2 regions of the Rahnella sp. Larv3_ips genome follow, and region 2 is predicted to be linked to the other one. Evidence: predicted binding sites of a transcription regulator. Region 2 holds the regulator's gene; the other holds the start of a gene.

Region 1 (7,436 bases), on a different contig from region 2:
GCGCCTGGGTGTACGGGATTTTGTTCCTGATCCTGTTCTGTGAAACCGGCCTGGTGGTGACACCTTTCCTGCCGGGCGATTCCTTGTTATTTGTGGCAGGATCTCTGGCTGTATTGCCGGGTAATGATCTTAACGTCCATCTGATGGCATTACTAATGGTCATTGCCGCCATCCTGGGCGATGCGGTGAACTATACGATCGGGCGGGTGTTCGGTGAGCGTCTGTTCAGTAACCCGGATTCGAAGATTTTCCGTCGCAGTTATTTGGACAAGACGCATAAGTTTTACGAGAAACATGGCGGCAAAACGATTATTCTGGCGCGCTTCGTGCCGATCGTCCGGACATTTGCGCCGTTTGTCGCGGGCATGGGGCATATGTCTTATCGTCATTTCGCTGCGTATAACGTTATTGGTGCGTTAGTTTGGGTGCTGCTGTTTACCTATGCTGGTTATTTTTTCGGGACCTTGCCAATTGTTCAGGAAAATCTGAAATTACTGATCGTCGGCATCATTGTGGTTTCCATCCTGCCGGGTGTGATTGAAATCTGGCGGCACAAACGCGCAGCGGCGAAAGAGAAACGTCATCAGGGGTGATCCCGTGACAATTTTTATCAATTAACAGGATATTGACGGTCATTAAACCCGCAGACTCACCAGTTTTTTATCCACAGTCTCTGGCTGTTATGGTTTAATGAGCGACAATTTATGGTCTGTTCCTGCGAACAACCCTTCTGTGATGCGGCGTGTGAGGTTTTTTATCACGCCCGACACAGACATTTTTGGGTAGGTTTCAGGGGACTTGTTACTGCATGAACAGCGGACTGGCTTTGGCCGGGTTCAAACAGAAAGGTTATCGATGAGCTGGATTGAACGAATTCTTAGTAAGAGCACTGACTCGCAAACCCGTAAGGCAAGCATTCCTGAGGGCGTCTGGACTAAATGTGACAGCTGCGGACAGGTACTTTACCGCGCCGAGCTCGAGCGCAACCTCATGGTTTGCCCTAAGTGCGACCACCATATGCGTATGTCTGCGCGTATGCGTCTGTCCACTTTCATGGACGAGGGCAGTGAGGTTGAATTAGGTAGCGAGCTTGAGCCTAAAGATGTTCTGAAGTTTAAAGATTCCAAAAAATACAAAGATCGTCTGGTTGCTGCACAAAAAGAAACCAACGAAAAAGACGCGATGGTTGTTATGAAAGGCACGCTGTTTGGTATGCCGATCGTAGTGGCGTCGTTCGAGTTTGCGTTCATGGGCGGTTCCATGGCGTCAGTGGTCGGGGCTCGTTTCGTCCGTGCCGTTGAACAGGCCATGGAAGATAACTGCCCGCTGGTGTGTTTCTCAGCCAGTGGCGGCGCACGTATGCAGGAAGCGCTGATGTCGCTGATGCAGATGGCGAAAACCAGTGCGGCGTTGGCGAAATTGCAGGAACGCGGCTTGCCGTACATTTCTGTGCTGACTGACCCGACCATGGGCGGCGTTTCTGCCAGCCTGGCGATGCTGGGTGATATCAACGTGGCTGAGCCAAAAGCCCTGATTGGTTTTGCCGGCCCGCGCGTTATCGAGCAGACCGTACGTGAAAAACTGCCTGCTGGTTTCCAGCGCAGTGAATTCCTGATTGAGAAAGGCGCGATCGATATGATCGTCCGTCGCCCGGATCTGCGTGCCAAGTTGGGCAGCGTTCTGGCGAAGCTCACCGGACAACCTGAGCCACGTGTGGCTGAGGTGCCGGCTGCGGTCAACGGTTCTGCCGCTGACAATCATCAGGATGCCTGATCGATCAGAGTAAAAGCCGGTCAGTTGTTCAGGGCGGCCACTCATCGTTGTGCCGCCCAAGCTGTCGCCGTCAAGCTGTTATCGCTCAGGACTGGCAGGCCGTGCTTTTACTCTTTCAGCAGTATCTGAAAAAGAGGGCATTGCCTGCTGTCACAGTCTGGTGATGTAGTGTCGAAGTGAACCTAATGCAGGTTGAACGGGGCTCATGCAAAATCAACTTATCCCTCAAGCCACGTCGCCTTTGGCCACGTGGCTTTATTATCTCGAACATCTCCATTCTCAGGCGATTGAACTCGGCCTTAGCCGCGTCAGCGCAGTCGCCACCAAACTCGATTTACTGACACCTGCGCCGCTGGTCTTTACCGTGGCCGGTACCAATGGCAAAGGCACCACCTGCGCCACGCTGGAATCGATTCTGATGGCGGCGGGTTACCGTGTCGGTGTTTACAGTTCTCCTCATCTGGTGCGATACACCGAGCGCGTGCGTATTCAGGGCGACGAGTTACCCGAAGCGGCACACTGCGCCTCTTTCGCGCAGCTGGAAGCCGGGCGCGGCGATATCTCACTGACCTATTTCGAGTACGGCACTTTATCTGCTTTGCAGCTGTTTAAGCAGGCTAAGCTGGATGTGGTGATCCTCGAAGTCGGGCTGGGCGGTCGTCTGGATGCCACCAATATTGTTGATGCCACGGTTGCCGTGGTGACCAGCATCGCGCTGGATCACACGGACTGGCTGGGGTCAGACCGCGAAAGCATTGGCCGCGAAAAGGCCGGTATTTTCCGTTCGGGTAAACCGGCGGTGGTCGGTGAGCCGGATATGCCGCAGTCGATTGCGGATGTGGCGCAGGAAAAAAATGCCGATCTCTGCCGTCGTGACAGCCAGTGGCATTTTACCGCCGGTTCTGACAGCTGGCGCTGGGCGGCGTTGCAGGAAGGGGCGGAAACCACCGTTCTGGAGGCTCTGCCGTTGCCAAACGTTCCCTTAGCCAATGCTGCGACGGCACTGGCAGCCCTGCATTATTCGCCGCTGGAGATCCCGGCTGAGGCGTTGCACAGTGGCCTGACGCGTGCGGCGCTGCCGGGACGATTCCAGACCGTGAGCGAATCACCGCGCCTGATCCTCGACGTGGCGCATAACCCTCACGCTGCTGCCTATCTGGCCGGGCGTTTGGCTGAACAGCCACGCCATGGCGGGAAAGTACGGGCCGTTGTCGGCATGTTGTCAGATAAAGATATTGCCGGTACGCTGGCGTGTCTGTCCCCGCAGGTGGATGAATGGTATTGCGCGCCGCTTGAAGGCCCGCGCGGTGCCAGCGCTGAAGAACTGACGGCGCATCTGCCCGCGGCGCGTCAGTTTACGGATGTGGAGTCAGCCTGGAAGCAGGCCATGCAGGAGGCGGCTCCTCAGGATATTGTGATCGTCTGCGGTTCGTTTCATACCGTCGCTCACGTAATGGATGCTTTAGATACGGGGAAAACCAGTGGCAAGTAAGTTTCAAAATCGCCTGGTCGGTACGGTCATTCTGGTGGCGCTGGGCGTCATCATTTTGCCCGGATTACTCGACGGCAAGAAAAAACATTACGAAGACGAATTTGCGTCGATCCCATTGGTGCCAAAAGCGGGTGATGTCGAGGAGCAGGATTCGGTACCGCCGGTGACGCAGTCGCTGCCTGCTCAGGTGCCTGAAGGCGCAGATCAGTCGATGCATGGCGCACCGGAATCTGACAATTCCGCGACCAACACCACGGCTGCCAATCGTGGCGCGGTGGCACCGGGGAATACCACGGTAGAAACGCCACCGGCAACGACGCTGCCAGAGCAGAAAAAAACGGTGCAAACTACGCGTACCGAACCTGCGAAGCAGAAACCGGTTGAGCAAAAGCCAGTGGTTCAGAAGCCTAAGACGATCGAACCTAAACCGATGGTCGAAGCACCGCCTGTCGTCAAACAGAAACCGGTTGAACAGCCTAAACCGGCAGAGCAACCGAAAGCCGCAGAACAGCCGAAGCCGGCGCAGGAAGAAAAAGCACCAGCGGGGCAGTCGTATGTTGTGCAGCTGGGGGCGTTGAAAAATGCGGCCAAAGCCAATGAGATCGTGGCGAATCTGCGACTCTCCGGTTTCCGTGCCTACACGGTTCCGTCAACGCCGGTACAGGGGCAGATAACGCGCCTCTACGTCGGGCCGGATGCCTCCAGGCAGAAGCTCGAAGCCTCGTTGCCGCAGTTGCAACAGCTCAGCGGATTAGGCGGCCAGGTCCGGGCTTACTCTGCACACTGACGTGACTCCTCCCCTTTGCCGGGGAGGGAACTGATAAAACATAAAAAATACCAGGGAGGGCACAAGCGATTTGTGCCCTTTTTCTATAAGATCCTCAGGTTGGGTTTTTATAGGGTTATGCTGCGATTGAGGTTTTTTTAATCGCTATTATTAATTTGTCTGACCGGCAGATTTCCCCTACGCAAACGTTTTCTTTTTCTGTTAGAATTCGCAGCGATTTGGATGCCGGGGTAGACGTGACTGGATTAGACACTGGAATAGTTAATGGTCTGGATTGATTACGTCATCATTGCGGTTATCGGATTTTCTGCATTAGTCAGTTTGATTCGTGGCTTTGTTCGTGAGGCTTTATCACTGGTAACCTGGGCTTGCGCCTTCTTCGTTGCCAGTCATTATTACCCTTACCTCGCCATCTACTTCACGCGTTTCGAAGATGAGTTAGTTCGAAACGGGATCGCAATTGCCATCTTGTTCATCGCGACGTTGATCGTAGGTGCAATTGTCAACTATGTGATTGGTTCGCTGGTGGAAAGAACCGGATTGTCCGGCACAGACAGGGTGTTAGGTGTGTGCTTCGGCGCGCTGCGCGGGGTGTTGATTGTCTCCGCGATGCTGTTCTTCCTGGATACTTTTACCGGCTTCTCACAAAGTGAAGACTGGAAGCAATCCCAGTTGATCCCACAGTTCAGTTATATCATCAGGTGGTTCTTTGACTACCTGCAGAGCACGTCGAGTTTCTTGCCAAAACATCTTTAGTTTTGGCAGCGCTGAAGAGGAAAAGACAACATGTGCGGTATTGTCGGTATCGCCGGTTTCATGCCGGTAAACCAGTCGATTTATGACGCGTTAACGGTGTTACAACACCGTGGGCAGGATGCCGCAGGCATCGTCACCATTGATGCCAATAATAACTTCCGTTTACGGAAAGCGAATGGCCTGGTGAAGGATGTTTTCGAAGCCCGCCATATGCAACGCTTGCAAGGCAACATGGGCATCGGCCATGTTCGCTACCCAACGGCTGGCAGTTCCAGCGCTTCAGAAGCTCAACCTTTTTACGTCAACTCTCCGTTCGGCATCACCCTGGCCCATAACGGTAACCTGACCAATGCCCATGAACTGAGAAGCAATCTGTTCGAAGGCCAGCGTCGCCATGTCAACACGACTTCTGATTCTGAAGTCCTGCTGAATATCCTGGCCAGCGAGCTGGATCGTTTCCAGCATTATCCGCTCGAAGCTGACAACATTTTCGCTGCCGTGTCGGCGGTGAACCTGAAAATCCGTGGTGCTTATGCCTGCGTGGCGATGATCATCGGCCACGGCATGTTGGCCTTCCGTGACCCGCACGGCATCCGCCCGCTGGTGATCGGCAAACGTACGCTGGAAGATGGCCGCAATGAGTACATGGTGGCGTCTGAGAGCGTGGCGTTAGATACACTGGGCTTTGAGTTCCTGCGTGATGTGGCGCCGGGCGAAGCGGTGTACATCACCGAAAAAGGCCAGCTGTTCACCCGCATGTGTGCTGAGAATCCGCAGTACAATCCGTGCCTGTTCGAGTACGTGTATTTCGCACGTCCTGACTCGTTTATCGACAAAATTTCCGTCTACAGCGCCCGTGTTCGTATGGGTGAAAAGCTGGGCGCGAAAATTGCCCGTGAATGGGAAGATCTGGATATCGACGTGGTGATCCCTATCCCGGAAACCTCATGTGATATCGCGCTGGAAATCGCGCGCATCCTTGATAAACCGTACCGTCAGGGTTTTGTGAAAAACCGTTATGTTGGCCGTACATTTATCATGCCGGGTCAGCAGGAACGCCGTAAATCTGTGCGTCGCAAACTCAATGCTAACCGCGCGGAGTTTCGTGATAAGAACGTGTTGCTGGTGGATGATTCCATCGTGCGCGGCACCACGTCTCAGCAAATCGTTGAGATGGCACGTGAAGCGGGGGCAAGACGTGTGTATCTGGCTTCAGCGGCACCGGAAATTCGTTTCCCGAACGTCTACGGCATCGATATGCCAAGTGCCAACGAACTGATTGCGCATGGCCGTGAAGTCAGCGAAATCAACCAAATCATCGGTGCCGATGCCTTGATCTTCCAGGACCTGAGCGATTTGATCGCCGCAGTGAAAGAAGACAACAGCGATATCGAGAAATTTGAGTGTTCAGTATTCGATGGTATTTACGTCACGAAAGACGTTGACCAGAATTACCTGGAATACCTCGAAGCCCTGCGCAACGACGACGCTCAGGCGTTACGTGGTCAGCAGGAAGCTGAAAACCTCGAGATGCACAACGAAGGCTGATAAGCGCGTTGCTGGCATGATACAAAGCGCGCCCCTCCTGTGAACACACAGGTCGGGCGCGTTTTTTTATGCCTGAATGTATGTCAGTATTAGCACCGTCCGGGTTCATTCTTCTAAGGCAGTGTTCATGAAACGACTTATTGTCGGTATTTCAGGCGCCAGCGGCGCAATTTACGGTGTCCGGTTGTTGCAGGTGTTAAAAAGCGTACCGGATGTCGAAACCCATCTGGTGATGAGTAATGCCGCACGGCAGACGCTGACTCTGGAAACCGATCTGACGCTGCGCGACGTGCAGGCCATGGCCGATGTGGTTCATGATTCCCGCGATATCGCCGCCAGTATTTCTTCCGGATCTTTTAAAACCGCCGGAATGGTGATTTTACCCTGTTCGATCAAAACCTTGTCCGGCATTGTTAACAGCTATACCGATGGATTACTGACCCGCGCGGCAGACGTGGTGCTTAAAGAAAGCCGCCGTCTGGTGCTCTGTGTCCGCGAAACGCCGCTGCATCTTGGCCACCTGCGCCTGATGACTCAGGCCGCTGAGCTCGGAGCCATCATCATGCCGCCAGTTCCGGCGTTCTATCATCGCCCGGCGTCGGTGGAAGATATCATCGATCAGACCGTTAACCGCGTCATCGATCAGTTCGATATTGAGTTGCCGGAAGACCTGTTTGTTCGATGGCAGGGCAGCCACTGAGTTTTCTCCCCCCTCTACGCACTTATTTCTAGCATTTCACTAACAATGCACCAACGCTGATCACAATTTGATTCATTCTGGTGCATTGTTAACGAGCGCTTACGCTATCCTTTCCTCAGACCTCTGAATACTTTCATATTCCTGATGATTTTTTGACCGGTTTTCACTCTCTTAACGGGGAAATTGCCCTCGCTAAGAAACGGCACGAAACGTGCATGAGAGAATCTGGCAAAAAAGCCATTTGCATCGTTCAGCAAACTATAAAAAGACGTTCATTCACGCACACGCAACCACAACAGATGAATAATCACTGAGGCTAATGTATGAAAAAGTTGTTCAAGGTTCTTCCGCTGGTTTTGGTCTTAGCCAGCGCAGGTAGT
Region 2 (7,436 bases):
TCCACCACACCCATGGATGTCTGGGCTATTTGCGCAAGGATGACCGGGATGGCAAGTGCTAATAACACCCGCGCTTCTGCGAGGTACTTCTGCACAGATACACCTTTATTGTTGATTATTTTGAATAAAAAAACGCCATTTAAGGCGACATTGACGTGTAGAGAATAGCCAGAAGATTGTACCTTTTCAGTATTTTTAAGCAAACGATGCGGTTAATGGTTGGTTAAATAATGAGATCCCCGGAACCGGTGCTATTTGTGCCGCAGAGATTTGGCTTTCAATTAAATCTGCGGCAAACTGGCGGCAGCGTTGTCTTAATACAACAGATTTCAGAATTGAGGAAAGGGCTATGTTTACCGGAATTGTTCAGGGTACCGGAACGGTTGTATCGATTGATGAAAAACCGAATTTCCGTACCCATGTTGTACGCATGCCAGAGGATATGCTGGATAATCTTCAGCTCGGCGCTTCGGTATCGCACAACGGCTGTTGCCTGACGGTCACGGAGGTACAGGGTGATCTGGTCAGTTTTGATTTGATGAAAGAGACTCTGCGGCTGACCAATCTTGGTGATTTACAGGTTGGCGATTTGGTCAATCTGGAGCGTGCTGCACGATTTAATGATGAAATCGGTGGCCATTTAATGTCAGGGCATATTATTTGTACTGCCGAAGTCGCAAAAATTCTCACCTCAGAAAATAACCGTCAAATCTGGTTCCGCATGCCGCATGAAGATTTGATGAAATATGTATTACATAAAGGTTATATCGGCATTGATGGTATTAGTCTGACCATTGGCGAAGTCACCCGTACTCGTTTTTGCGTGCATTTAATTCCGGAAACGTTGCAGCGCACAACATTAGGCGCCAGACGCCTTGGCGACAAAATTAATATTGAAATCGATCCGCAAACGCAGGCGATCGTCGATACGGTTGAACGTGTGTTAGCCAGCCGCGAGGCGGCTATTGCGACGGCACAGGCGATGATTGAGAAAGCGGAATAATTGCATCGCACTTTCTGAAGTGAATAAAAAAATCCGGGCGCTTATGCCCGGATTTTTTATGTGTTGCGCTGAGATTAATTAACGCGGAACGCGCAGTCCACCGTCAACCCCTTCAGGGCTGAAGACCACTTGCCAAAGCTGAAGATCGCGCGCGCGGAAAGCCCCTGCGCAGGCATTGAGGTAATAGGTGAACATCCTGTGAAAGCGATCGCCGTAGCGCTCTGCCAATTCCGGCCAGTGAATCTGGAAACGTTCATGCCACGCCATCAACGTTCGGTCGTAATCTGCACCGATATTGTGCCAGTCTTCCATCACGAACAGGGATTCACTGGTGTGCGCAATCTGTTGAATCGAAGGCAGACAACCATTCGGGAAGATATATTTGTCGATCCACGGATCCACGCTCAGGTCGGTTTTATTTGAGCCGATGGTATGCAGCAGGAATATGCCGTCAGGCTTGATGTTGCGCTTCACGACATTGAAATAGGTCTGATAATTCTTCGGCCCAACATGCTCAAACATCCCAACCGACACAATGCGGTCAAACTGATCGTTCAGGTCGCGGTAATCCTTCAACAGAATCGTGACATCCAGCCCCTCACAACGTGCCTGTGCGAGCTTTTGCTGTTCAGCGGAAATGGTCACACCCACTACGCTGACCCCATAATGGCGCGCTGCATATTCAGATAATCCGCCCCAGCCGCAACCAATATCGAGCAAACGCAGACCCGGTTTTAATTGCAGTTTGTCGCAGATCATTTTGAGTTTCGCTTCCTGCGCCTGCTCCAGGGTGGTGGCTTCTTTCCAGTAGCCGCAGGAATATTGCATATAGGGATCGAGCATGAGAGTGAATAAATCATTGCCCAGATCGTAATGCTCTTTACCGACAATCCACGCGCGTTTACGGGATTGCAAATTGGTGAGACGTGCTGCTGCGATGCGTAATGTGTCTTTAAAATGGTGGGGAAGTTTATCTTCTAAACCGGCTCGCAAAACGCGCTGGAAAAAGATATCCAGACGTTCACACTCCCACCAGCCATCCATATAACTTTCACCCAAACCCAGAGAACCTTCCTGCAAAACACGCTTGAAGAAGTCAGTGTTTTTTACTTTAAGGTCAAAAGGGCGATTACCATTAATCTGGATGTCGGCGGAAGATAACATTTCGCTGACGATCCGATACCACTGATTATCCTGAATGCTTTGGTCTTCAATACACGATGAACTCATAGCTTCTCCATCACTTTCTCTTCTGACTTATTAACCTGCCGGGAAAAGCAAAGGCTATTTGTGCAGGTCTTTATGAGAACAGACGACTCAGCGCCCCGTCCGATATTCGACACCAACAGAGGAAATTTAGAGGAACCCCTGCAAACCAACAGGTTTACAGGTCAATCATCCTTGAAATAATAGTGTGACGCGATCCGCGTAGCACACAAAAGCTTGTAATAAAGATTTTGTAAAAGTGTTATTTTTAGAGGTTTTATTGAGTATAGGCTCGCCTGCATGCATTCTCAATAGTTAATCGACTTGAGAACTAATGACCTTTAAGTGATTGTAACTCAAGGTCATTATTGCGATCAGTGAGTAGAGCGTGCTTCAGTCTGCTGACAGGACTCTTCGCTGTCTGCCTGGCGTTTTGTTTGTCGTTGTGACAACCAGCGACCTAAAACTACCAAGATGAGTGTAGACAGCATGGTGGTAACTGTCGCCATAAGAGGTTGCGCAATAAATGCGGAAACCATCAGACTGGCAATAAAACATAGCCCTAACTGCAGGGTATTCTGCAGCGCGGCGGCTTTGCCTGTATTAGCAGGAAATGGCATTAATGCATTTGCGACGACAATTGGATAGATTGCACCATTCACCAAAGCCATCAAACAGAACGGAATCAACAGACTCACTAAACCGGCATCAGTGAACATGGCAATAACAAACAGCCAGACAACGCTCAGGCAATAACCTGCTAATAAAAATGGCAGAATTTTGTTGCCATCCATTTTGCTGATCATTAACCGGCAACCAAAACCCCCCAGCAGGAACGCAATGGTCTGCGGTACGTAGCTCAGGCCAATAACCGCCGGTGTGTAACCCATATCACTCAAAATGAACGGTGAACCGGTCAGCCATGCGAAAAAACCCGCAGAGCAGGCGGCGTAAATCATCACATTACCCGTGTAAATACGGGAAGTGAGCAAAGTACCAAAACCGGCTTTATTTTCGGGCGGATGTTCTGCGTGTTTTTTATCACGCAAGGTCAACGTGGTGATAAGGAGGATCACCGTGACCCCTGTCAGCAGAGCGAAAATCGCTTCCCAGTCAAAGTGATTCAGTACCCATGCGCCGAGCAGCGGTGCCAGAGCCGGCGAGAGTGCGACCAGCGGCATGATGCTGGCGAAGGTTTTTTTTGCCACATCCGGTGAGAAACGGTCAACGACGATCGCCTGCCATGTGACTGCGGCGGCACACACACCAACGGCCTGTAAGAAACGCAGCGCCAGCAGCGCACGCACATTTTCCACCCACAAAATACCCAGACAGCCAATGGCAAACAGCGTCAGGCCGATAATCAGCACCGGTTTACGGCCAATGCGGTCGGAGAGGGGGCCCCAGAGCAGTTGCCCGATCGCGAAACCGCCGAGGAAAATACTCAGGCTGGCGCTGATCATGCCCGGACTGGTCATCAGGCTGATTTGCATCGCGCTGAAGGCGGGAAGATACATATCTGTGGCTAAAAAGCCGAGCATGCTCAATCCGGCGAGATAGAGCATAAATCCAAAGGAGGGTTTCATTATTGTCTCGTTAATTTATGTATTGCAGATGATGTGATGCAGAAAACAGTTGGGATGCAGAGTTTAACGCTTTGATAACAGTCTTGTGAAACGCTAATATTTGCAATCTGCTGTGAAAAATATTGAAGGCTAAGTGATGTGGTCAGAATACGCCCTTGAAGTGGTTGATGCGGTAGCACGTACCGGTAGTTTCAGCGCAGCAGCGCAGGATCTTCACCGTGTGCCTTCTGCCATCAGCTATACCGTTCGTCAGCTGGAGAACTGGCTGGCTGTTCCTTTGTTTGAACGGCGTCACCGTGACGTGGTGCTGACGCCTGCCGGAAAAGTTTTCGTTGATGAAGCACGGATTCTGACAAAAAAAATGATAGCTACGCGTCGGCAGTGCCAGCAGGTCGCAAACGGCTGGCGTGGCGAGCTGCGGGTGGCGGTAGACCGAATTGTGAAACCCGCCAGAACGCGGCGGCTGGTGCTCGATTTCTACCGTCATTTCCCCGATACGGAACTTATCATTCATTCCGAAGTATTTAACGGCGTCTGGGATGCGCTGGTCGATGGCCGCGCAGACGTGGCAATTGGCGCGACGCGGGCGGTGCCGGTGGGCGGGCGTTTCAGTTTTCGCGATATGGGTTTTATGGACTGGCACTGTGTCGTCAGCCCTCAGCATCCGCTTGCGCAGCTCTCCGGCGCGCTGAACGATGATCAACTGCGGCCTTATCCGGCGCTGTGTCTGGAGGATACTTCGCGCACCTTACCCAAACGTGATACCTGGACGCTGGATAATCAGCGGCGCCTGGTCGTGCCTGACTGGACTTGCGCGCTGGAGTGTCTGAGCGAAGGTTTATGCGTAGGGATGATGCCGGTTCATCGCGTGAGTCATCAGATTGAACAGCAAAAATTACAGGTTCTGGCGCTGGAGAATACCTTCCCTGACAGCCCGTGTTGCCTGACGTGGGATCAGAGTAACTCCTCTCCTTCGCTGGCCTGGCTGCTGGAATACATGGGCGATACAGAAACGATGAATCAGGAATGGTTACGGGATTAGAAAATAAACATCCACCTCTCCGGGAGGCGGATGTTTACTGGTGTTATAAATGTTTGGTCAGAACGTAACTCTTACGCCCGCATTGGCCTGCCAGGAGTCAATACCCTCATCGTCGCTGCTTAAACGCTGCTGATACCGGAAGCCAGTATTGACCGGGACGAGAAAAAACGCCTGCACAGGCAGGCGTCAGATTTTTGTTAACGGCGATAATCGCGGAAAGGGCCGTCGGCTACTGAACGGCGCTCGACCAGTTTGGGATGAACCTCAATGGTCTGTGATTCTTCACGTTTACTGATAATTCTGTCCAGCAGCATGGTAAACGCCATTTCGCCCAGACGCTCTTTCGGCTGATGCACAGTGGTTAACGCCGGAGAGAAATAACGCGCATTTCGCACATTGTCATATCCGATCACCGAAATATCCTGCGGTACGCGTAAACCGAGCTCATCTGCGGCACAGATAGCCCCCATCGCCATCACATCACCGCCACAGAAAACAGCAGTAGGGCGCTGTTTCTGCATCAGGATTTTGTGCATCGCCTGATAACCCGATTCCGGTTCGAAATCACCCTGAACCACCCACTCTTCGCGCAGAGGAATGTTAGCTTCGTTCAGCGCCTTGACGAAACCCTGGAAACGACCACCACCGGTATTACGTGCCAGTTGCCCTGGGATCACGCCAATATCACGATGCCCGCGTTCAATCAGATAACGACCGGCCATATAACCGCCTTCGAAGGCGTTATCGATAATGCTGTCAGTGAAGTTTTTGCGCGCCTCGCCCCAGTCCATGACGACCATCGGAATGGAGCGGTATTCTTCCAGCATATTCAGCAGTTCATCCGGATATTCCGCGCACATTACCAGCAAGCCGTCGACGCGTTTTTGCGCCAGCATTTGCAGATAGGCCTGCTGTTTCTCCAGATTATTATGCGAGTTACACAAAATCAGCGTGTAGCCTTTGGAGAAACAGCTGTTTTCAACGGCTTCAATGACTTCGGCAAAGTAGGGCGCTTCACTTGAGGTCGCCAGCAGGCCAATGGTTTTGGTGTTATTGACCTTCAGGCTGCGCGCAACGGCGCTTGGCGAGTAGTGAAGCTCTTTGATAGCCAGCAGAACCGCGGTTTTGGTGTCTTCGGCGACGAAACGTGTTTTATTGATGACGTGCGACACGGTTGTGGTGGAAACGCCAGCGCGCTTAGCGACATCTTTAATCGTTGCCATGTAAACAATGACTCCTGAACTCACGTGTTTCAGCACGTTAGCATTATGTTAATCGTTTGCTTGCGTGGATTTCACTGCGGGCTTTTAAAAAGGCAGTGAAATCGTTGGGTGGATTCGTCAGAGTGAGGCGCAAAACGCTCTCGGGTGAAATCGACCGGCACACAGGCGTGGTAACCGACAATTTTCTCTTATAATGCAGCAAAGTGGAAGTGTTATTGTGGAATATCGCGCATGAATCAACGCGGGATTTTAGCGATGAAGTATGAGAAAATGCGTTGGCACACATTTTATGTGGCTTAATGAAACGCCACAATTGATCCGTAAGGGGGTTTTATGGACAGTAATCTGAAATTGTCGTTGATTACCACCGTTTGCGCGTTGCTTATGATTATCGCTTTCAGCTTCACCGCAGTGATGAACTAAAAGCTCTGTCATCGGGCAACAAAAAGGGCGAACCCTTATACAGGGATCGCCCTTTTCAATTTTTGCACACTGACCCTTTTCGCCGACATTCTTCCCTGCACAAACGCTTCGTTAAATGCTATTCAGTGATGATTAGCGGAACTTCAAATTTAACGAACTGCTTATTATCGGATCGTTTTTGGGGTCATTACCCGACGTGCACCTACATAATGATCTTGCCAGTAATCGTCGCCCAGTGAGGTAATTTTGATGTCTTCACCGGTACGCGGAGACTGAATAAACTTGCCGTTACCGACGTATACCCCGACATGGTCCGCGGCACCGCGGTTATTAATTCTAAAGAAGACCAGATCGCCGGACTCCAGTTCACCGCGTTTCACCGGTGCGGCATCGCGCAGGTGGTACATCTCGTTAGCGGTGCGTGGCATTTTGATACGAATCAGATCTTTGTACGCGTAATACACTAAACCACTGCAATCGAAACCGGTATTGGGTGAGGTACCACCCCAGCGATAAGGTTTGCCGACCTGATGCATCAGCTTGGTCATCGCCGTTTGCTGAGCATGCTGATAACGTTTCTTGTGGGTCGCGCTTAACGTAATGGGCTTGCTGTCTTCTTCGGCTAATTTCTTGCCTTTTCGGTGTCGGCCATACGCTTCTTTCTTGCTGGTCTTTACAGTGGCGTTTTTCGCCAAAGCCCGGGTTTTACTTTTCTTATCTGCTTTGGTTTCAGCTCTGGTGGTTTTGAGTGTTTTTTCTTTCTTACTCTCGGCCTTACTTTCAGCTCGCGTCGTTTTAACTGTTTTGACAGAAGAGGCCTTTCGCGTCACCAGTTCGGTGCTTTTGACTCTCTTCCTGGCATTTTTTTCCTGACTCTGTTGTTCTTTCACCGGTGCCACTTTGGTTTTTTTAGTGGTTTTCGCTGCAACCGTTTTTCGCTTTCGACGTTCCTC

The links. The regulator PurR, encoded in region 2, represses purine synthesis genes. The targets are predictions, from matches to a motif close to CANGCAAACGTTTGCNTG.
Region 1: a site for PurR is predicted at 4,231-4,248, ahead of cvpA (colicin V production protein). Genes of this name have one in related genera too.

The regions. Positions count from the first base shown of each region.
Region 1 covers NZ_MJIB01000021.1:1,094,983-1,102,418, forward strand. Annotated here, with positions in the region: gene ED901_RS24635 (DedA family protein) at 1-593, shown strand, start outside; gene accD (acetyl-CoA carboxylase, carboxyltransferase subunit beta) at 856-1,773, shown strand; gene folC (bifunctional tetrahydrofolate synthase/dihydrofolate synthase) at 1,979-3,265, shown strand; gene dedD (cell division protein DedD) at 3,255-4,052, shown strand; gene cvpA (colicin V production protein) at 4,317-4,808, shown strand; gene purF (amidophosphoribosyltransferase) at 4,839-6,356, shown strand; gene ED901_RS24665 (UbiX family flavin prenyltransferase) at 6,484-7,056, shown strand; gene argT (lysine/arginine/ornithine ABC transporter substrate-binding protein ArgT) at 7,380-7,436, shown strand, end outside.
Region 2 covers NZ_MJIB01000004.1:1,321,422-1,328,857, reverse strand. Annotated here, with positions in the region: gene ED901_RS08435 (MATE family efflux transporter) at 1-95, opposite strand, end outside; gene ED901_RS08430 (riboflavin synthase) at 350-1,003, shown strand; gene cfa (cyclopropane fatty acyl phospholipid synthase) at 1,082-2,233, opposite strand; gene punC (purine nucleoside transporter PunC) at 2,584-3,795, opposite strand; gene punR (DNA-binding transcriptional activator PunR) at 3,932-4,837, shown strand; gene purR (HTH-type transcriptional repressor PurR) at 5,035-6,060, opposite strand; gene ED901_RS08405 (YnhF family membrane protein) at 6,394-6,483, shown strand; gene ED901_RS08400 (C40 family peptidase) at 6,648-7,436, opposite strand, start outside.